Linked DNA regions of Desulfosporosinus acidiphilus SJ4. Each later gene encodes a partner of the first gene's protein in a complex. Links are inferred from orthologs where the notes say so. Each region holds a gene or a part of one and is shown in the gene's direction. Other genes may lie near its edges. The genes, in order: secA and secY.

Region 1 (10,184 bases):
GGCCAATTTGATTGTGAAGCAAAAGGAATTACCCCTAAGAAATATGATACGACTCCGGATGCTCTTAATGACTTGCTCAATGGCGGGGTAGACGCTGTTGTTGCAGATTCACCGGTTGTTCTCTGGTTCCAAGCCCAAAATCCAACGGCTCAAATTGAATCAGTTCCGGCCAATGTTGACCCAGAGTATTATGGAATTGCTATGAAACTGGGAGATAAAGAATTAGCTGACAAAGTCAATGCTTCCTTGAAGAAGCTGATGGATAATGGTACTTACAATGAGATCTATAAAAAATGGTTTAAGAAAGATGCTCCGAAATTCTAGATTTTATTAAGTTTAATTAAATTGTGGATTTGATTCTTGATAATTCAAGAAGAAACTTTACCTAAAGGACATCTTCGAAAATTAAGTGTTCACAAAGGAGAAGGTATATTAAGTGCCTTCTCTTTTGAATTGAAAGTAACCTTTCTTTAAAACCCTATTTAACCAGTATAAATTGTATAAATTGTGTAAATTGTATTCATTGTATAAGTGCCTATTTTTGCTTGTATAAATTTAAGCTAATAGGTATAATTTTAGACAGCGATTGCGGAAATCATAAAAAACTATCAGTTATCTGATTTGCGCTCACTATATTAAAATAAAATTAAGGAGGATTTTTCGTGGGATTGAACTGGAATGCGGCGATTGAGAGCATCCCTGTGTTAAATCGTGCAGCTCTGCTCACACTGGAATTAACAGCCGGGGCCGTTGCCATCGGGGTTGTCATTGGATTAATTATGGCTTTGGGACGGTTGTCTAGTGCGAAAATTCTGCGAGGGGCTGCCATCGCTTACATAGATTTCTTTCGAGGGACCCCTTTGTTGGTCCAAATCTTTTTAGTTTATTTTTTAATTCCTAAACTTCTCCACTGGCAGGAACTCCCTGACAACTATCAATATATAGCGGGTATTGTCGCCATGGGGCTTAATTCAGGGGCATATATTGCGGAGATTTTTAGGGCCGGAATTCAATCCATTGACCGGGGACAAACCGAGGCTGCACGTTCTTTAGGTATGACCCACTCTCAGTCCATGCGTCATGTTATCCTTCCGCAAGCATTCAAACGTGTCATCCCACCTTTAGGAAATGAGTTCATTGCCTTATTGAAAGATTCGTCCTTATTATCAATTATTGCGATTGAAGAACTTTTTTATAGTTCAAAGATTATTGCAGGACGTACGTTCCAACCGATCCCCATGTATATAGCAGCTGCATTGTACTATCTTGTGATGACTCAGTTAATTTCTCAATGGGTTGCGTATATGGAGAGGAGGTTAGGCAAGAATGATTTACGTTAAGAACCTGCATAAATCCTATGGGAAGCTGGAAGTCCTTAAAGGAATAGACTGTCACATTCGCGAAAAAGAGGTTGTCGTAGTCATCGGGCCAAGCGGTTCCGGGAAGAGCACCTTTTTGCGCTGCCTTAATAAGTTAGAGGAACCTACAAAAGGGGAAATCATTATCGATGGCATACCGCTGAATTCCGAGGTAAATGTCAATGCAATTCGCCGTGAAGTAGGAATGGTCTTTCAGCGATTTAACTTGTTTCCCCATATGACAGCGATCCAAAATATTACCTTGGCCCCTGTAATTGTACGAAATATGGATAAAGCTGAGGCAGAAAAAATTGCCATGGAGCTTCTGGCTAAAGTTGGACTTTCCGATAAAGCCAATGAATATCCGGACCGTCTCTCAGGCGGACAGCAGCAACGGGTTGCCATCGCCAGGGCTTTAGCCATGAGACCGAAAGTCATGCTCTTTGACGAGACAACATCAGCCTTAGACCCGGAAATGGTGGGAGAAGTGCTCGCAGTTATGAAAGACCTGGCTCGTGAAGGCATGACCATGGTGGCCGTAACCCATGAGATGGGTTTTGCCCGTGAAGTTGGAGATCGAGTCATTTTCATGGACGAGGGGATTATTATGGAAGAGGGAGAACCTAACGAGGTATTCTCAAATCCTAAAAATCCAAGAACCCAGTCATTTTTAAGTAAAATCCTATAAAATGATTTTATGCGTGTTTAGGCATATACCCGAGGCGCTCCGTTCAGAGGCTTAAAAACGTAAAGATATGTATTAAATATTTTTATGCAGAAGAATAATGCAATGGTACTGAAAATTTGTAGTGCAAAAGAACCGCTTGTTGGCGGTTCTTTTAATATGAATAAATTACATTAGCAGAGCCTAAAGCTAAAGAAGTATTTGTCTTTGGGACTGGCCTCTAATGTTTATGACACTGAGCATAATCATTTCCGCAAAAAACTGCCCTATCACAAGGGTTAGTCTTATCTTCTGGTTTAATTGTAACGTGTCCTATACCAAGATGAGCCAATTTTGTTCAATAGCTCTGAGTAGATTCTGCATTCCCTCTATTTCGATTCCAGAGGGAGTCCCTTCCATTAAATGAAAAATTTACTGTTTGCTTAATAATTCTCCATGCTCCAACTGCGATTAACAGAGCAATCAAAATACTAAGAATAGGGTCAATGATATACCATTTAGTAAAGATTATTATAATGCCCCCGATAATAACCCCACCTGATGCTGCTGCATCGCTGAGCATGTGGAAGACAGCGCTTCTTACATTGATGTTTTTTTATGGCTGCGAAGGCCCCTACTCCCAAAATAGACGTGTGCACATGAAATGTGCCGTCACCCAATCTACGTCCCCCCTCGTTCCCCGGACCCAAGATTGGGACGCAGTATGACAACAGCGTGACGTCTTTTACGTAAGCAGCCCAGCAAACTTCGTGAAAGCGACTGACCCCAGATACGGGGCTGCGCATAGGTCCCCTCTCGCCATCCATGGCTCCGGGGACACTCGGCCATCCATGGCCTTCGGACGTGCGCTGCCGCCATTGCGCCAGGGACGACGGCACAGGATGTGCCTAGTGCAGGGTACGCCAAGGATGGCATAGTACCCTGCTGGCGCATATGGCGGGCACCCCGCTCCCCAAAGCCAGGAGCTTGAACGTTAGTTTGCTCTGCGTCGTAAGACAGAACGATGTGTCATACAAGTCCCACAAGTTCCCGGACGTTTAGACTCCCCCAAACTTGGGTATCCTCCTAAAGGTAAGTGTATCATGGCCCCAAAAAGAGCCATAATAATCAAGGAGGGTGTATTTTTTGTGTTAGGTAAAGTCAAGTGGTTTAACAAGCAGAAAGGTTACGGTTTTATCGAACAAGAGAATGGTCAGGATGTTTTTGTCCATTTTCAATCTGTTGTTGGGGAAGGCTTTCGTACTCTCGAAGAAGGTCAAAATGTGGAGTTTGATATTGTCCATGGCCCTCGGGGGGAACAGGCCTCGAACGTAATGGTTCGATAAGAGAGGTTTTAACCTGTTTAGAGAAGGAATCGTTTTATTTAAAACGATTCTCTCTTTAGGTTAAAACAAAAATATCTTTAATAAAGTTGTAAATCAGCAGGATTTTTCGGAGAAATCGGGAATGTTACATATAGATCAGCTATAAGGGGGTTGAAATATGAATATCATTATTCGTGGTAAACATATTGAACTAACAGACGCATTGAAAGAATATGTCACAAAACGGGTTGGAAAGCTTGAAAAATTTTCTGACGAGTTTATGGATGTTCAAGTTACCTTGCTTGTCGAGAGAGATCGTCATCGTGTTGAGGTAACAGCACCGATCCATGGGATAATTTTACGCGGCGAAGAAGAAACAGAGGATATGTATTCGTCAATCGATATGGTTGTAGAAAAGTTGGAACGTCAAATTGATAAATACCGAACGCGAATTAATAAACGTATGCGTTCCAAAGTTATGAAGGATCATGAGCAACCTGCTACAGCCACCGAAGAGCCGCGGGAGGAAGTTGTAAGACAAAAGAAATTCCCAGTGAAGCCAATGTCTGTTGAAGAGGCTATTATGCAAATGAATCTGATCGGACACACATTCTTCGTATTTACCAATTCTGAAACTCAAGAGATGAACGTAGTTTATCTGCGAAACAGTGGAGACTATGGTCTGCTTCAGCCCCAATTTTAGGAGTTTATCGAGACCTCAAGTAAAATCAGCATACGTTCAAAGAGAAACATCGTAAAGTTTTTATGAAGTGATAAGGTTAATTACCAAGCGCAGGCCCGCTGAGCGGGCCTTTTAATGTGAAGTAAAATTATCCCATTGACAAATCGCCCGCTTCAGTTGCAGTGGGTTCTCTGGAATGTTAAAATTATGAAGACACAAGCAAGATTGAAGAAGGGTGGATATCATGGGGCTTTTAAATTTGTTTGATGATAATGCGCGGGAAATCAGGAAGTATCAGAAACGCGTTGATGTAATTAATAGCCTTGAACCGCAAATCGAGGCGTTAAGTGATGATGAACTGCGAGGAAAGACGACTGAGTTTAAAGAACGCCTAGATAAAGGGGAAAGTTTGGATAACATACTGCCGGAAGCTTTTGCGGTTGTACGTGAGGCGAGCCGGAGGGTTATCGGTCAAAGACACTATGACGTACAGCTTATTGGAGGAATGGTTCTTCATGATGGCCGTATTGCAGAGATGCGTACTGGGGAAGGAAAAACCCTTGTTGCAACCCTGCCGTCCTATCTGAATGCCTTGACAGGGCTGGGAGTCCATGTGGTAACAGTTAACGATTACTTAGCCCGGCGTGACAGCGAGTGGATGGGTCAAATCCATCGTTTTCTGGGTTTAACAGTCGGTCTTGTTGTTCATGGTTTGAATTATGAGGAGCGGCGCAGCAGCTATGGTGCGGATATAACCTATGGGACTAACAATGAGTTCGGTTTTGACTACCTGCGGGATAATATGGTTACACGTCCGGATGGTCTTGTGCAGCGGGATTTAAATTATGCCATTGTTGACGAGGTTGACTCAATCCTGATTGACGAAGCCAGAACCCCCTTAATCATTTCCGGTGAGGCGGACAAGCCGACAGAACTCTATTTCAGAGTGGCTATGGTTATCCCCCGTTTGAAGCCGGAAGAGGATTACAAGGTTATTGAAAAAGAGCATGTTGTTACGCTGACAGAACAAGGGGTAAGCCGAGTAGAGAGTATGTTGGGCGTAGAAAATCTCTATGAAGATATCCATACAGAGTTGGCACATCATGTTAACCAGGCTTTAAAAGCCCATACTCTTTTCAAACGCGATCGCGATTATGTGGTTAAAGACGGGGAAGTTATTATTGTTGATGAATTTACCGGACGGTTGATGTTTGGCCGTCGTTATAGTGAAGGGCTTCATCAAGCGATTGAGGCCAAAGAAGGCGTGAAAGTAGAAAAAGAATCCCAAACATTAGCCACCATCACTTTCCAAAATTACTTTAGGATGTTCAAGAAGCTAGCCGGTATGACGGGAACAGCCATGACCGAAGAACCGGAGTTTCGTAAAATATACAAACTCGATGTGGTAGAAATACCTACTAATAAGCCAGCTATCAGAAAGGACGAGCCTGATGTCATCTATCGCACGGAAAAAGGTAAGTTTCTTGCCGTAGTAGAAGACATCATTGAACGTCATTCAAAGGGTCAGCCCCTTCTGGTCGGAACCGTTTCGGTAGAGAAATCCGAACATCTCAGTGCTATGCTGGAGAGGCGGGGAATCCCACACCAGGTTCTGAATGCCAAATATCATGAAAAAGAAGCCCAGATTGTTTCTCAAGCAGGGCAGCTTGGAATGGTGACCATTGCTACGAATATGGCCGGCCGCGGAACGGATATTATTCTTGGTGAGGGCGTTGCCGAACTCGGCGGACTGCATATCATTGGTACAGAGAGACATGAATCCCGCCGGATCGATAATCAATTGCGAGGTCGGGCAGGACGTCAGGGGGACCCCGGTTCGACTCAGTTTTTTATTTCCTTAGAAGATGATTTGATGCGGATGTTTGGCGCGGAAAACATTATGGGCATTATGGACAAATTGGGGATGGACGATTCCGTACCCATTGCTTCCCGTATGATTTCCCGATCCATAGAGTCTGCTCAGCGCCGCGTCGAAAACCGCAACTTTGATATACGGAAACATGTACTTGATTATGATGATGTCATGAACCAGCAGCGTGAGGTCATATATGGGCAGCGGCGAGCTGTTTTAATGGGTGAAAACCTTAAGGATAACATAACGGATATGCTGGAGAAAGCCGTTAAAAACAGTATTGCTATGTTTAGCGGGGACAGTCCTTTTCCTGAGGAATGGGATTTAGCGAGTTTAGCCGACTATGTTGAGAACTTTTATCTGCCGGGAAACCATTTGGACCCCGAAACACTGGCTGATCTCTCCGGCGAAGAAATCGAAGAACTCCTGCTGGATAAAGCCACAGAACTTTATCAAAAGCGCGAAGATGAGTTCGGCGCAGATCTAATGCGTGAAATCGAGCGTGCCGTTATGCTGCAAGTCGTGGACAGCAAATGGATGGATCACCTCGATGCTATGGATATGCTGCGTGAAGGGATTGGTCTGCGGGCCTATGGTCAAAAGGATCCCTTGGTTGAATTCCGTCGAGAAGGATTTGAGATGTTCCAGGCTATGATCGATTCTATTCAAGACGACATTATTCGCTATGTTCTGAGAGTAACCCCACAAGTTCGAGAAGAGGCTCCAGAGCAGCCGCGCAATGTCACGGAAAACCGCTATGAAGGAGAACCAAGCGCACCGGTCCATACAGGGGATCAGATTGGCAGGAATGACCTCTGCCCTTGTGGAAGCGGGAAAAAATATAAGAAGTGCTGCGGGGCAGAAAAAAAGTAATTTCGGAACCCAAGAAGCCACAGAGACGTTTTAATTAAACCATTATCAGATTTGGAAGGGTGAATTGGCAGTGCTTTCTGATTGGAAAAAGGATCTTGAAACTTTAAATGTGCGCCTGGCAGATTTGAGGGTTTCTCTTTGACGTTACTCAGAGAATCGATAAGATCAGTGCTCTGGAGATAGAATTTCATCGCCCGGATTTATGGGATGATCCGGATCTAGCTCAAAAGATTATGCGAGACTTAGCGTTTCACCAGGGAAAGGTAAAACTCTATGAGGAATTAAAAAAGGACTTAGAAGAAACGGAAACACTTTGGCAGTTAGCGGTGGAAGAAGATGATGTGACTCTTGAGCCGGAAGTCGAACAAGGAATTAAAGCGCTGTTAGATAAATTCGACGCCCTGGAACTGGAACTTCTTTTATCAGGACCCTATGACAGGAACAATGCCATTGTTACTCTCCATGCCGGCGCGGGGGGCACTGAAGCGCAAGATTGGGTGCAAATGCTTTGCCGGATGTATACCCGGTGGGGGGAGCGACACGGATATAAAGTCGAAACGTTGGATTTCTTGCCAGGCGAGGAAGCAGGCATTAAGAGTGCAACCTTGTCCTTTAGCGGCGAAAATGCCTATGGATATGCAAAGTCGGAAAAAGGCGTCCACAGGCTGGTGAGAATTTCTCCTTTTGATGCGTCCGGCCGCCGGCATACTTCCTTTGCTTCCGTCGATGTTATTCCGGAAGTAGCCGAGGATAATCAGGAAATAGCAATAGATCCGGAAGACTTGAAGGTAGATACCTACCGATCCGGTGGGGCCGGAGGGCAACACGTTAACAAGACGGATTCAGCCATACGAATTACTCATATTCCCACGGGCATTGTGGTCCAATGTCAGAGCGAGAGGTCCCAGATTCAAAATCGAGCTTCGGCCATGCGGGTTTTGCAGGCAAAATTATTAGAATTAAAACGTAAAGAACAAGAAAATGAGATTTCGGAACTGCGGGGTGAACAACAAGAGATTGCTTGGGGCAGTCAGATTCGTTCTTATGTCTTTCATCCCTACAGTATGGTAAAGGACCACCGAACGAATGTTGAAACGGGAAACGTGTCCTCTGTGATGGATGGGGAAATCGATTCATTTATTGCCGCCTATCTGCAGAAAACCAAAACGGTTCATTAGATTGACCAATGAACCGTGTTTATTGAGCGAATGTTTGACCACCATACCTGGGTGAGATCTAAAGGAGGGAATCACTTGACCACTGTTGAATTAAAACGGAAAGCGAATCTCATTCGTCAAGACATTATTTCTATGCTGGTACCTGCAAAATCAGGCCATCCCGGGGGAAGCCTATCGGCAGCCGATATTGTGGCAACTCTCTATTTCCAAGAAATGAGAATAAATCCACAAGAACCCAATTGGGCCGATCGAGACCGTTTTGTTTTATCCAAAGGTCATGCGGCACCGGTTCTCTATGCAGCGCTTGCTGAAAAAGGGTATTTCCCCAAGGAGGAACTTCAAGGGCTGCGCCAAACGGGGCGTATGCTGCAGGGACATCCGGATATGAAAAAGACTCCCGGAGTCGATATGTCCTCAGGTTCCTTAGGGCAGGGTCTTTCCGTAGCCAATGGCATCGCTTTAGCAGGAAAGCTTGAGAAGAAAGACTATCATGTTTATGCGCTGCTTGGTGACGGAGAAATGGCTGAAGGACAGATTTGGGAAGCAGCAATGGCTGCTGCACATTATAAGCTGGATAATCTTACGGCCATTTTAGACTTTAACGGTTTGCAGATTGACGGAACGACGGATAGTGTCATGTCAACCGCACCACTAACCGATAAGTGGCGTGCTTTTTGCTGGAATGTCATTGAAGTTGACGGCCATGATATTGAGGCCCTGCAAAAGGCCTTTGCCGAAGCCAAACAAGTTAAAGGAAAACCAACGATTCTCATTGCCAAAACTGTGAAAGGCAAGGGTGTTTCCTTTATGGAAGATCAAGCCGGTTGGCATGGCAATGCACCGAATGCTGAGCAAGCTGAACAGGCCCTCAAAGAATTACGAGAGGAGGGTTTATCCCTTGGCGAATAAAGTTGCAACGCGAGATGCTTATGGCAAAGCTCTTCTGACGTTAGGGAAGGAAAACCCTAATGTAGTTGTTTTAGATGCTGATTTATCAAAGTCGACGAAAACAGCCGAATTTGGCAAGAATTATCCTGAACGTTTCTTTAATATGGGTATAGCTGAAGCGAACCTCTTAGGAACTGCGGCTGGGCTGGCAGTTGGCGGAAAAATCCCCTTTGCAAGCAGTTTTGCCATTTTTGCAACCGGGCGGGCCTTTGAGCAAATTCGCAATTCCATTGCCTATCCAAAATTAAATGTGAAGATTGCGGCAACCCATGCAGGAATTTCCGTCGGAGAAGACGGCGGTTCTCATCAGGCCATAGAAGATGTCGCTATCATGCGGGCCCTCCCTAATATGACGGTTTTGGTCCCTGCTGACGGAGAAGAAACCCGCCAGATGGTCTTAGCAGCTGCTGATTACAAGGGTCCCGTTTATATCCGGATGGGAAGATTAGAAGTGCCTGTGATTTTTGATGAAAACTACCATTTTGAAATTGGCAAGGCTAAGGTTCTTAAAGAGGGAAGCGATGCTGCTATTATGGCTAATGGCTTAATGGTGGCCTGCGCCCTGGAAGCTGCCGAGCTGCTGGCAGCAGAAGGAATTAACGTCAGCGTAGTTAATGTTTCTTCAGTAAAACCTATTGATGAAGAAACCATCCTGCGGGTTGCCAAGGAGACAAGAGCCGTCGTCACCGCCGAAGAACACAATATTATCGGGGGCTTGGGCAGCGCCGTTGCGGAAATACTGGGAGAAAAGCTGCCGACACCCATGGTACGTGTTGGGCTTAAGGATACCTTTGGCGAATCCGGACGTCCTTATGAACTTCTTGAAAAATATGGTCTAACGAAAGAAGACCTCGTTAAAGCCGTTCGCGAAGTGCTGTCCAAAAAGTAATCCGGCTTATAAAGATAAACAAAAAGGGCGTAATAAAACTTAGTGTTTTGTTACGCCCGGTATTTTTCTAGGGGTATATTCTCATCTAAGGTTTCTTGTTTTTAGTAGGAAATACTTTATCTCTTCTGTGGAGGCAGGGCCCCTGCCTGCTCAAAATTCTCTCCGAGCATAAAACTTCAGAGAAGTTCCGGCTGACAAGCTGAGCAAGAAAAGATTTAAAGCTCCGAGATAAATGGCAATTTGCCAATTCGCTTGAGATTGTAACCAGCCGGCTAATCTATGCAAGGCTGTTGATAAAGTTTGCAGCAGTAAACTATGCCCTGTACCGGGGGAGTGAGTAATTAGTCCATATACAAAGGGGATCAAAAAGAAACAGGCAAGGAATACCAACATA
Region 2 (9,930 bases), 4.3 Mb from region 1 along the record:
GAAAATGAAACGGGTAGGCAAGTACAGCGGTAAGACCGCAAATCGGAAAAAAGCGATTGCTACGCTTAAAGCTGGAGATAGAATTGAAAACTTCGCAGGCCTGTAAGCAGCTTGAAGCAAAGGAGGAAAGAAACCAATGGCACTGAAGTCATTTAAACCAACCTCGGCCAGTCGTCGTCAAATGACTGTTTCGACGTTTGAAGAAATCACCAGAACTGAGCCTGAACGTTCTTTGTTAAAGCCTTTACGCAAAAAGGCCGGCCGCAACAGCGAAGGTCATTTAAGCGTTCGCCATAAAGGCGGCGGGCACAAGAGAATGTATCGTCAGATTGATTTCAAACGGAATAAAGATGGTATCCCGGCACGAGTGGCCAGTATTGAATATGATCCTAACCGATCGGCAAATATTGCCTTGCTTTACTACAAAGATGGGTTCAAAGCCTATATCTTAGCACCTAACGGTCTACAAGTCGATCAAATGGTCGTTTCTGGACCGGATGCAGATATTAAAGTAGGAAACACTCTCCCTTTAAAAAATATACCAGTCGGTACTTTATTGCATAACATTGAGATGAAACCCGGCAAAGGAGCACAAATGGTCCGGACCGCCGGAGTTGCAGCTCAATTAATGGCTAAAGAAGGCGCTTATGCAACCTTACGTCTTCCCTCGGGAGAAATGCGCATGATCCGTCTTGAATGCCGCGCAACTATCGGTCAAGTCGGAAACTTAGACCATGAAAACATTAACATTGGTAAAGCCGGACGATCCCGTTGGCTGGGAATTCGCCCAACCGTTCGCGGATCAGTTATGAATCCTTGCGATCACCCCCATGGCGGTGGTGAAGGCCGTAACTCCATTGGACGTAATCCGGTTACACCTTGGGGAAAACCTGCCCTTGGTGCCAAGACTCGGAAGAAAAAGAACTTGTCGAATCGCTTTATTGTGAAACGGCGCAGTAAGTAGTCGAAAGGAGGCCCATGAATGAGCAGATCTGTAAAAAAAGGACCTTTCGTCGAAGCTCGTCTCCTCGCACGTGTTGACGCGATGAACGAATCCGGTGACAAGCGCGTCATCAAGACATGGTCCAGACGCTCAACAATTTTCCCGCAAATGATTGGTTTTACTATAGCAGTGCACGATGGACGGAAACATGTTCCTATCTATATTACCGAAGACATGGTAGGGCATAAACTTGGCGAGTTCTCGCCGACTCGCACCTATAAGGGCCATGCTGGCAGTGAAAAGTCCAGCGGCCTACGATAATTCGAGAGGAGGCTAAAGACACATGCAAGCAAAAGCAGTGGCAAAATACGTACGTATCTCTCCTCGTAAGGTGCGCCAAGTTGTTAATTTGATCCGCGGCAAGAAGGTCAGTGATGCGTTCGCCATTCTTCAATTTACTGCTAAGGGATCAAGTGCTGATGTCACAAAGGTATTAAAATCAGCAGTTGCTAACGCAGAGCATAATTTTGACATGAATACAGATGAACTTATCATTACTCAAATTTGTGTGGACGAAGGACCAACTTTAAAACGCATTAAGCCTAGAGCTATGGGACGTGCAGACCAAATCCGCAAACGGACGAGTCACATTACCGTGGTTGTTGGCGAAGAGAAGGAGGACTAGAACTGTGGGTCAAAAGGTAAATCCCAAAGGCCTCCGCATCGGGATAATCCGTGATTGGGAAAGCCGATGGTATGCAGGTAAAAACTATGTAGAACTTCTTCACGAGGACTTGAAAATTCGTGAATTTGTAAAAAATAAACTTAAACAAGCCGGTTGCCCTAAGGTTGAGATCGAACGTGCGGCAAGCCGCATCAAGGTATCAGTTTACGCAGCCAAGCCGGGAATTGTCATTGGCCGCGGCGGCGCAGAAGTAGAAAATCTGCGTAAGCAACTGGAAGCCATGACGGGCAAACAAGTCGCAGTTAACATTGTTGAAATTAAAAAGCCTGAGCTGGATGCGCAATTAGTTGCGGAAAATATAGCCCAACAACTGGAGAAACGTGTTTCCTTCCGTCGTGCTATGAAACAAACCGTCGGCAGGACTATGCGCCAGGGTTCCTTGGGAATCAAAATTCAGTGCAGCGGTCGTTTGGCTGGAGCCGAAATTGCCAGAACTGAATGGTACCATGAAGGAAAAGTACCCCTTCACACCTTACGTGCAGACATTGACTACGGGTTTGCCGAAGCAAATACCACGTATGGAAAAATTGGTATCAAAGTTTGGATTTATAAAGGTGAGGTTCTTCCAGCGAAGAAGGTCGTCGCTCAGGTGGAAGGAGGAAACTAAATGTTAGTCCCAACCAGAGTGAAACATAGAAAACAACATCGTGGTCGTTTGACCGGTAAAGCGACTCGTGGAACTACGATTACCTTTGGCCAATATGGTCTGGTAGCCCTGGAAAGCGGTTGGATAACCAATCGTCAAATCGAGGCCGCTCGTATCGCCATGACCCGTTATATTAAACGGGGCGGTCAAGTATGGATTAAAATTTTCCCTGATAAGCCAATTACGGCAAAACCGGCTGAAACTCGTATGGGCAGCGGAAAAGGCTCGCCTGAGTATTGGGTAGCCGTTGTGAAACCCGGCCGTGTCATGTTTGAACTCGACGGCGTTGCAGAAGAAGTCGCCCGCGAAGCTCTTCGCTTGGCAATGCATAAGCTTCCGATCAAATGTAAGATCGCTTCCCGTGCAGATTTACTAGGAGGTGACGCAAATGAAAACTAAGGATTTCCGTGATCTGACAAATGACGAAGTCGTTAAGCAGATCGACGATTACAAAACCGAACTGTTTAATTTGCGTTTCCAATTGGCAACGGGTCAACTTGATAACCCAATGCGAATTCGTGAAATCCGCAAAGGTATTGCTCGCGGCAAAACGATTTTGCGTGAACGTGAGTTAAAGATCGAACGTTCTTAAGTTGAGAAAGGAGGCTTTATAGCGTGGAAAGAGCCCAGCGTAAAGTTCGGATCGGCAAAGTAGTCAGCGATAAGATGGACAAAACCATTGTTGTGTCTGTTGAAATTACTGAAAGCCATCCCTTATATAAAAAGACATTTACTCGCACAAAGAAATTTAAAGCTCATGATGAGAACAACGAAGCTCATATCGGAGATACTGTTTCAATCATGGAAACCCGCCGTTTAAGTAAGGATAAATGCTGGCGCATGGTTAAAGTTCTGGAAAGGGCTGTAGCGCTCTAAACTAGTTATATTTAGTTCGGAAGGGGGTCAAAGGGAATGATCCAGGTACAAACCAGGCTTCGGGTTGGAGACAACTCTGGTGCTAAAGAATTGATGTGTATTCGTGTGCTCGGGGGCTCAATGCGTCGGTATGCATCAATTGGAGATATTATTGTGGCTTCTGTTAAACAGGCAACGCCAGGGGGCGTTGTTAAAAAGGGTGACGTCGTTAAGGCAGTTGTTGTTCGCACAAAGAAGGAAATTCGACGTCCTGACGGTTCTTATATACGCTTCAGCGAGAATGCTGCTGTCATCATCAGAGATGACAAGAGCCCTCGCGGAACTCGTATCTTTGGGCCAGTTGCCCGTGAACTTCGTGATAATTATATGAAAATTATTTCCCTGGCACCGGAGGTTATCTAAGACCCCATGACAGATGGAGGTGAAGAAAGTGGCTGCTACTAAGCATAAAGTACAACCCAATAAACTGCACGTTAAAAAAGGCGACTACGTCATGGTCATCAGCGGTAAAGACGCCGGCAAAAAAGGTAAAGTAATCGAAGTGATCCCCAAAAAGGGTCGCGTCGTTGTAGAAAAGGCTAATATTGTTAAACGTCACACCAAGCCCTCTCAAGCGATGCCTCAAGGCGGTATTGTTTCTAAGGAAGCTCCGATGGCCAGTTCGAATGTTATGTTATATTGCCAAGAGTGTAATTCCGTAACTCGTGTAAGTGTCAAGTTGACGGATAACGGAAAAGTTCGCGTCTGCAAACATTGCGGAGTGAATCTCCCAGATAAACACTAATCGAGAAAGGAGGGACCCCAGTGGCTCGTCTAAAAGACAGATATGTCAGTGAAATAGCTCCTGCGCTGCAGCAGAAGTTTGCTTATAAAAATGTAATGGAAATCCCCAAGCTTGCTAAAATTGTTGTCAACATGGGTGTGGGTGAGGCTGTTCAGAACTCCAAAGCCATTGATTCCGCGGTTGGAGATCTTATGATTATCACCGGTCAAAAACCCATTGTGACCAGAGCAAAAAAATCTATTTCAGCATTTAAACTCCGCGAAGGAATGCCCATCGGATGTAAGGTAACGCTTCGCGGTGAGAGAATGTATGAATTCATGGATCGCCTCTTAAGTGTGGCTTTGCCTCGGGTTCGCGACTTCCGCGGCATCTCAGGTAAAGCGTTTGATGGACGGGGAAACTACACTTTAGGGATCAAGGAGCAATTGATCTTCCCGGAAATCGAGTACGACAAGATCGACAAGCTTCGCGGTATGGATGTAGTTTTCGTAACAACGGCAAAGACGGACGAAGAAGCACGGGAATTGCTTCGCGGATTCGGAATGCCGTATCGTGATTAGAGAAAGGGAGGTTCAAGAGCGTGGCTAAAACATCGATGATTGTTCGCCAAAATCGTGGACAAAAGTTCGCCGTACGTTCGCATAACCGTTGTAAGCTTTGTGGACGTCCCCATGCTTATATTCGGAAGTTTGGTATATGCCGGGTTTGCTTCCGGGAGTTGGCTCACAAAGGTGAACTTCCTGGAGTTACGAAGGCCAGTTGGTAATACTATGTAAGGAAGGGGGACGACTGAAGTGTCAATGTCAGATCCGATCGCAGATTTTCTAACACGTATCCGCAACGCCGGAATGGTTTACCATGATAAAGTTGAGGTACCATCATCACGTATCAAAAGAGAGCTTGCGGAACTGCTTAAAGCTGAAGGTTATATTAAAGACGTAGAATATATTGCGGACGACAAACAAGGTGTCATTCGGATGTATTTGAAATATGGTCCCAATCGCGAACGCGTTATCACAGGACTGAAACGGATTAGCCGTCCGGGCTTGCGTGTCTACGCAAAGAAGGATGAAGTGCCCAAAGTCCTCGGAGGCCTCGGAGTTGCAATTATTTCAACTTCCAAGGGGATTATGACGGACAGAAAGGCCCGCAAAGAGGGTCTAGGAGGAGAAGTAATCTCCTATATTTGGTAATTTTGCAGCGGGAGGTGCAGTGAATGTCCAGAATTGGCAAGCGTCCCATTGGAATTCCCAGTGGTGTCGACTTCAAGATAGAGGATAACTTCGTCACTGTTAAGGGTCCTAAGGGTACCCTGAGCAGACAAATTCATTCATTAATGACGGTCACAGTAGAAAATTCAGAGATCACTGTCACTCGAGCCGATGATGAACCCTTGAGCCGTTCCTTACATGGATTGACTCGCACTCTGATTGCCAACATGGTAGAAGGTGTGACGAATGGGTTCACCAAAGGACTGGATATGGTCGGTGTCGGATACCGTGCTGCCAAGCAAGGTAATAAACTCGTTTTAACGGTTGGTAAATCCCATCCTGTAGAGCTAGTTCCTTTTGAAGGCATCGATTTTGAAGTCCCGGCTCCTAATAAGATCTTAATTAAAGGTATGGATAAGGAGCTCGTTGGAGCTTTTGCAGCTGTTGTCCGCTCAGAAAGAGAACCTGAGCCCTACAAAGGTAAAGGTATCAAGTATGAGAACGAGGTTGTTCGCCGTAAAGTTGGTAAGACCGGTGGTAAAAAGGGCGGCGCTAAGAAATAATCATTAAATAGCAAGGGCAAAATCTCTTGCAGTTCGAAAGGAGTGTGTTCCCTTTGATTAAGCGCATTGACCGAAAGGCTCTACGTTTGAAAAAGCATAAGAGTATCCGGAAAACTATTATCGGGATGGCTGATCGTCCGCGTTTAGCGGTTTTCCGAAGCTTGAATCATATCTACGCGCAAATCATCAATGATGAGCTTGGCGTCACTTTGGCTGCGGCTTCTTCTCTTGACTCGGAATTTAAAGCAGCAAATCTGTCCGGCGGTAATACTGCCGGGGCACAAAAAGTCGGCGAATTAATTGCTAAAAAGGCTCTTGATAAAGGAATTACGCAGGTTGTTTTCGATCGTGGCGGAAATATCTATCATGGCCGAATTTCTGCATTAGCAGAATCAGCACGTGAAGCTGGACTCAGCTTTTAAGCTAGGGTAAAGGAGGGAAAAATCAAGTTGGCGAAATTCGAAGCAAACAAGTCGGAATTGAACGAGAGGGTTGTTCATATAGCCCGTGTTGCTAAAGTTGTAAAGGGCGGACGCCGTTTTAGTTTCAGTGCTCTCGTTGTTGTCGGTGATGGTCATGGACGTGTTGGAGCAGGACTGGGTAAAGCCAGTGAAGTTCCGGAGGCTATTCGTAAGGGCGTCGAAGATGCGAAGAAGAACCTCCATTCCGTTCCTATGCACGGAACAACCATTACTCATCCAATTATTGGGATCTTTGGCGCAGGACAAGTTTTATTGAAACCTGCTTCCAAAGGAACTGGTGTCATTGCCGGAGGTGCTGTTCGTGCGGTTCTTGAAGCAGCAGGAGTGCATGATATCTTAGCAAAGTCTTTGGGTTCGGCAAACGCGCATAATATGGTCAATGCGACAATGGCTGCGTTAAAATCTCTTAAGCGTCCGGATGAGATTGCCAAACTCCGAGGTAAAAACGTAGAAGAAATTCTAGGTTAAGGAGGGTTGGTCATGAAAATTAAAGTGACGCTGACGAAAAGTCCGATCGGATATTCTAAGGCACAGCATAAAGTACTGCAAGCACTTGGCTTAGGTAAGGTAGGCTCTAGTGCCGTTCATGAAGACTCCCCGAGCATTTTAGGGATGATTCATAAATGCATGCATTTAGTTACAGTCGAACAAGTTCAATAGAAGGAGGTGTGGGCGAGCATGAAACTGCATGATCTCAAGCCTGCTGAAGGTTCAACTCATGCCCCGAAACGTCTTGGCCGCGGCATTGGATCGGGAAACGGCAAAACCGCCGGCAAAGGGCATAAAGGGCAAAATTCCCGAGCAGGTGGAGGTGTCCGTCCCGGTTTTGAAGGCGGACAAAATCCACTCTATCGCAGAATGCCGAAACGAGGATTTTCCAATAGATCCAGAAAAGAAATCGTAGCCCTGAATGTTCGGGATTTAGAACGATTTGAAAACGGGACGGAAATCACCCTTGAAAGCCTCTTAGAGAGCGGTCTGATTAAGGCCGTAAAAGATGGTGTCAAGATTTTAGCAACGGGGGAATTGACCAAAGCTCTGACCGTCAAAATTGACAAAGTCAGCCCGGCTGCGGTAGAAAAAATTGTTGCAGCTGGTGGAAAAGTAGAGGTGGAATAGGATGATTTTCGATTCCCTGAAGAATGCGTGGAATGTAGCGGATCTCAGGAAGAAAATCGGTTACACCCTTCTTATGTTCCTGATCTTCCGTATCGGAGCACATATTCCCATTCCTTTTGTAAATCATGAAGTTTTGAAGAATATGCTTGGAACTGGGGGCATGTTCGATTTTATGGACACGCTCTCAGGAGGTTCCTTCAAACGGCTTACGGTATTTGCTTTGAGTATTACACCTTACGTAACAGCTTCCATCATTCTTCAGCTGCTGACGATTGTCATCCCTTCTTTAGAGAGACTCTCTAAAGAAGGAGAATATGGCCGCAAAAAGATAACGCAATATACGCGTTATGGAACAGTTGCTTTAGGGTTTATTCAAGCTTTTGGTCTTACCTTTGGGATCCGTACTGCCTTAATGGTTCCCAGCTCCGCATGGAAGTGGGCGGTTTACCTTTTAGTAGCCCTCGTTCTGACTGCCGGAACGGCATTTTTAATGTGGCTTGGTGAAGCAATTACTGAAAACGGAGTTGGAAATGGTATCTCACTGATTATTTTTGCAGGTATCGTTTCACGGGTTCCAAGTGCCCTCGGATATTTATACAGCTTGTTTACGGTTCATGAGATCAATATCTTCAGCCTTCTCGGCTTAGCAGTCATTGTGGTATTTATTATCGCAGGAGTTATCTATGTTCAGGAAGGTACACGAAGGGTCTCAGTTCAGTATGCCAAGAGAGTTGTTGGACGCCGTGTCTACGGTGGACAAAGCAGCCATATCCCTTTGAAGGTTAATCAAGCCGGTGTTATTCCGGTCATTTTTGCGATTTCCTTGCTCGCGTTTCCGCAGACCATTGCAACATGGATGCCTACTTCTGGATTTGCGAGATTTGTCAACACTTGGTTCAGCATGAATGGGACGGTTCAATCGATCCCTTACTTGTTGGTCTACGGTGTGCTCATAATATTCTTTACTTACTTCTACACGGCTGTTACCTTTAATCCAGCGGATGTAGCAGACAACTTGAAGAAGTATGGAGGATTTATCCCTGGCCTTCGTCCTGGGCGCCCTACGGCTGAGTATCTCTCCAAGATCTTAAGCCGGATTACGCTGGCAGGCGGCATATTCCTAGCATTGATAGCAATCCTACCGACAATAGTCATGGGACTGACAGGTCTTAAAAACATCTATTTTGGTGGTACTTCCCTTCTGATCGTAGTTGGGGTTGCGCTTGAAACGATGAAACAGATCGAATCCCAACTTATGTCAAGGCATTATCAAGGGTTTATGAAGTAAAGGAGGAAGAGAGAGATGAAAATAATATTAATGGGCGGTCCAGGTGCAGGTAAAGGTACTCAAGCAGGTCCACTGGTGGAGAAATTCCACTTCCCACACATTTCCACAGGTGATATGTTCCGTGCAGCTATTAAAGACGGAACAGCTTTAGGTTTGAAAGCGAAGTCCTATATGGATGCCGGTGGATTAGTTCCTGATGAAGTAACCATTGGAATTGTTGCAGAACGTTTAGCACAACCTGATTGTGCTGAAGGGTTCCTACTTGATGGATTCCCGCGTACACTAGCACAAGGGAATGCTTTAAATGAGATCTTGGATCGTCTTGGAATGAAGCTTGATGGCGTTATTAATATCGAAGTAGCAGAAGACGTCTTGATTCCGCGTCTAACCGGCCGCCGTGTTTGCCGTAAATGCGGAGCTTCATATCATATGATTTTCAATCCTCCCCAACAGGAAGGCGTCTGTGGTCAATGCGGCGGAGAGCTTTATCAACGCTCCGACGACACAGTGGAAACTGCCAAAAACCGCTTAAATGTCTATAATGATCAAACAGAACCCTTGATTAATTTTTATCAACAACAAGGACTGTTGAAACGCATCAATGGCGATCAGCCAATCGATAAGGTCTTTGCGGATATTCTTAAGGCCTTGGGCTAATTAACCATGATAGAGCTTAAAAATGCAAATCAGTTTAAGCGGATGCGTAAGGCAGGAAAAATTGTGGCAGATACTCTTGCTCTAATGCGGGATGCTGCAAAGCCGGGAATAACGACCCTTGAACTGGATCGCATGGCAGAAGATTATATTCGAGCACAAGGAGCAATTCCGGCGTTTAAAGGCTATAACGGGTTTCCGGCAACCCTCTGTACTTCAGTTAATGAACAAGTGGTTCATGGATTCCCAAGTTTAAGGAGTTTAGAATCTGGAGATATTATCAGTATTGATTGCGGCGCGGTCATTGACGGATACTTCGGAGATTCCGCCGTAACTTTGCCAATCGGGGAAGTTACTGAAGATCTCCTTAAACTCCTTAAGGTCACAGAGGAGTCACTAATGTTAGGTATTGCCCAGGCAAAGGTTGGAAATCGTCTTTATGATGTATCCCACGCAGTTCAGACGCACGTAGAGAAACATGGTTTTTCGGTTGTGCGTGATTATGTAGGGCACGGGATTGGCCGAGCCATGCATGAAGACCCGCAGATCCCTAATTTTGGCAAGCCCGGCCGGGGACCACGACTCGAGGTAGGTATGGCCTTGGCTATTGAACCCATGG

Evidence for each region.
Region 2: the proteins of secA (region 1) and secY are in contact, whole or in part, in a crystal structure (PDB 3DIN), measured with the Thermotoga maritima proteins. The link is inferred for Desulfosporosinus acidiphilus SJ4 from one-to-one orthologs. Residues at the interface, in WP_004082002.1 of Thermotoga maritima: Glu261, Ala262, Arg263, Lys300, Ala301, Arg302, Thr303, Ile304, Ile305, Leu323, Tyr324, Asp325, Pro326, Val329, Ser330, Tyr333, Ile336, Lys340, Phe345, Val349, Glu363, Phe364, Tyr374, Ser375, Gly376, Gly377, Glu393, Ile395, Thr482, Ser483; in WP_004081795.1 of Thermotoga maritima: Glu108, Gly109, Glu110, Glu111, Ala236, Glu237, Arg238, Arg239, Ile240, Thr241, Ile242, Gln243, Tyr244, Ala245, Arg246, Arg247, Val248, Thr249, Gly250, Arg251, Arg252, Val253, Tyr254, Gly256, Ala257, Ser258, Thr259, Tyr260, Leu261, Pro262.

The regions. Positions count from the first base shown.
Region 1 is NC_018068.1:4,811,441-4,821,624, reverse strand. What follows is about bases 3,896-7,024. They hold secA (preprotein translocase subunit SecA), read left to right. Parts: upstream 3,896-4,273; coding sequence 4,274-6,775; downstream 6,776-7,024. Other genes in these bases: hpf (ribosome hibernation-promoting factor, HPF/YfiA family), read left to right, coding at 3,896-4,050. Outside these bases: DESACI_RS21975 (basic amino acid ABC transporter substrate-binding protein), read left to right, coding at 1-324; DESACI_RS21970 (amino acid ABC transporter permease), read left to right, coding at 663-1,340; DESACI_RS21965 (amino acid ABC transporter ATP-binding protein), read left to right, coding at 1,327-2,046; DESACI_RS25860 (cation efflux transmembrane domain-containing protein), read right to left, coding at 2,381-2,632; DESACI_RS24370 (hypothetical protein), read right to left, coding at 2,704-2,976; DESACI_RS21955 (cold shock domain-containing protein), read left to right, coding at 3,171-3,368; more of hpf, read left to right, coding at 3,526-3,895; DESACI_RS21935 (transketolase), read left to right, coding at 8,029-8,862; DESACI_RS21930 (transketolase family protein), read left to right, coding at 8,852-9,790; DESACI_RS21925 (ABC-2 transporter permease), read right to left, coding at 9,941-10,184. UniProt on the Escherichia coli protein: Required for protein export, interacts with the SecYEG preprotein conducting channel.
Region 2 is NC_018068.1:501,895-511,824, forward strand. Bases 6,639-9,513 are described here. They hold secY (preprotein translocase subunit SecY), read left to right. Parts: upstream 6,639-7,370; coding sequence 7,371-8,657; downstream 8,658-9,513. Other genes in these bases: rpsE (30S ribosomal protein S5), read left to right, coding at 6,639-6,718; rpmD (50S ribosomal protein L30), read left to right, coding at 6,731-6,910; rplO (50S ribosomal protein L15), read left to right, coding at 6,929-7,369; DESACI_RS02495 (adenylate kinase), read left to right, coding at 8,673-9,314; map (type I methionyl aminopeptidase), read left to right, coding at 9,321-9,513. Outside these bases: DESACI_RS02405 (50S ribosomal protein L23), read left to right, coding at 1-106; rplB (50S ribosomal protein L2), read left to right, coding at 137-964; rpsS (30S ribosomal protein S19), read left to right, coding at 983-1,264; rplV (50S ribosomal protein L22), read left to right, coding at 1,287-1,628; rpsC (30S ribosomal protein S3), read left to right, coding at 1,633-2,295; rplP (50S ribosomal protein L16), read left to right, coding at 2,296-2,733; rpmC (50S ribosomal protein L29), read left to right, coding at 2,723-2,926; rpsQ (30S ribosomal protein S17), read left to right, coding at 2,950-3,210; rplN (50S ribosomal protein L14), read left to right, coding at 3,247-3,612; rplX (50S ribosomal protein L24), read left to right, coding at 3,626-3,994; rplE (50S ribosomal protein L5), read left to right, coding at 4,015-4,554; DESACI_RS23380 (type Z 30S ribosomal protein S14), read left to right, coding at 4,575-4,760; rpsH (30S ribosomal protein S8), read left to right, coding at 4,789-5,187; rplF (50S ribosomal protein L6), read left to right, coding at 5,211-5,768; rplR (50S ribosomal protein L18), read left to right, coding at 5,822-6,190; more of rpsE, read left to right, coding at 6,218-6,638; more of map, read left to right, coding at 9,514-9,930. UniProt on the Escherichia coli protein: The central subunit of the protein translocation channel SecYEG. Consists of two halves formed by TMs 1-5 and 6-10.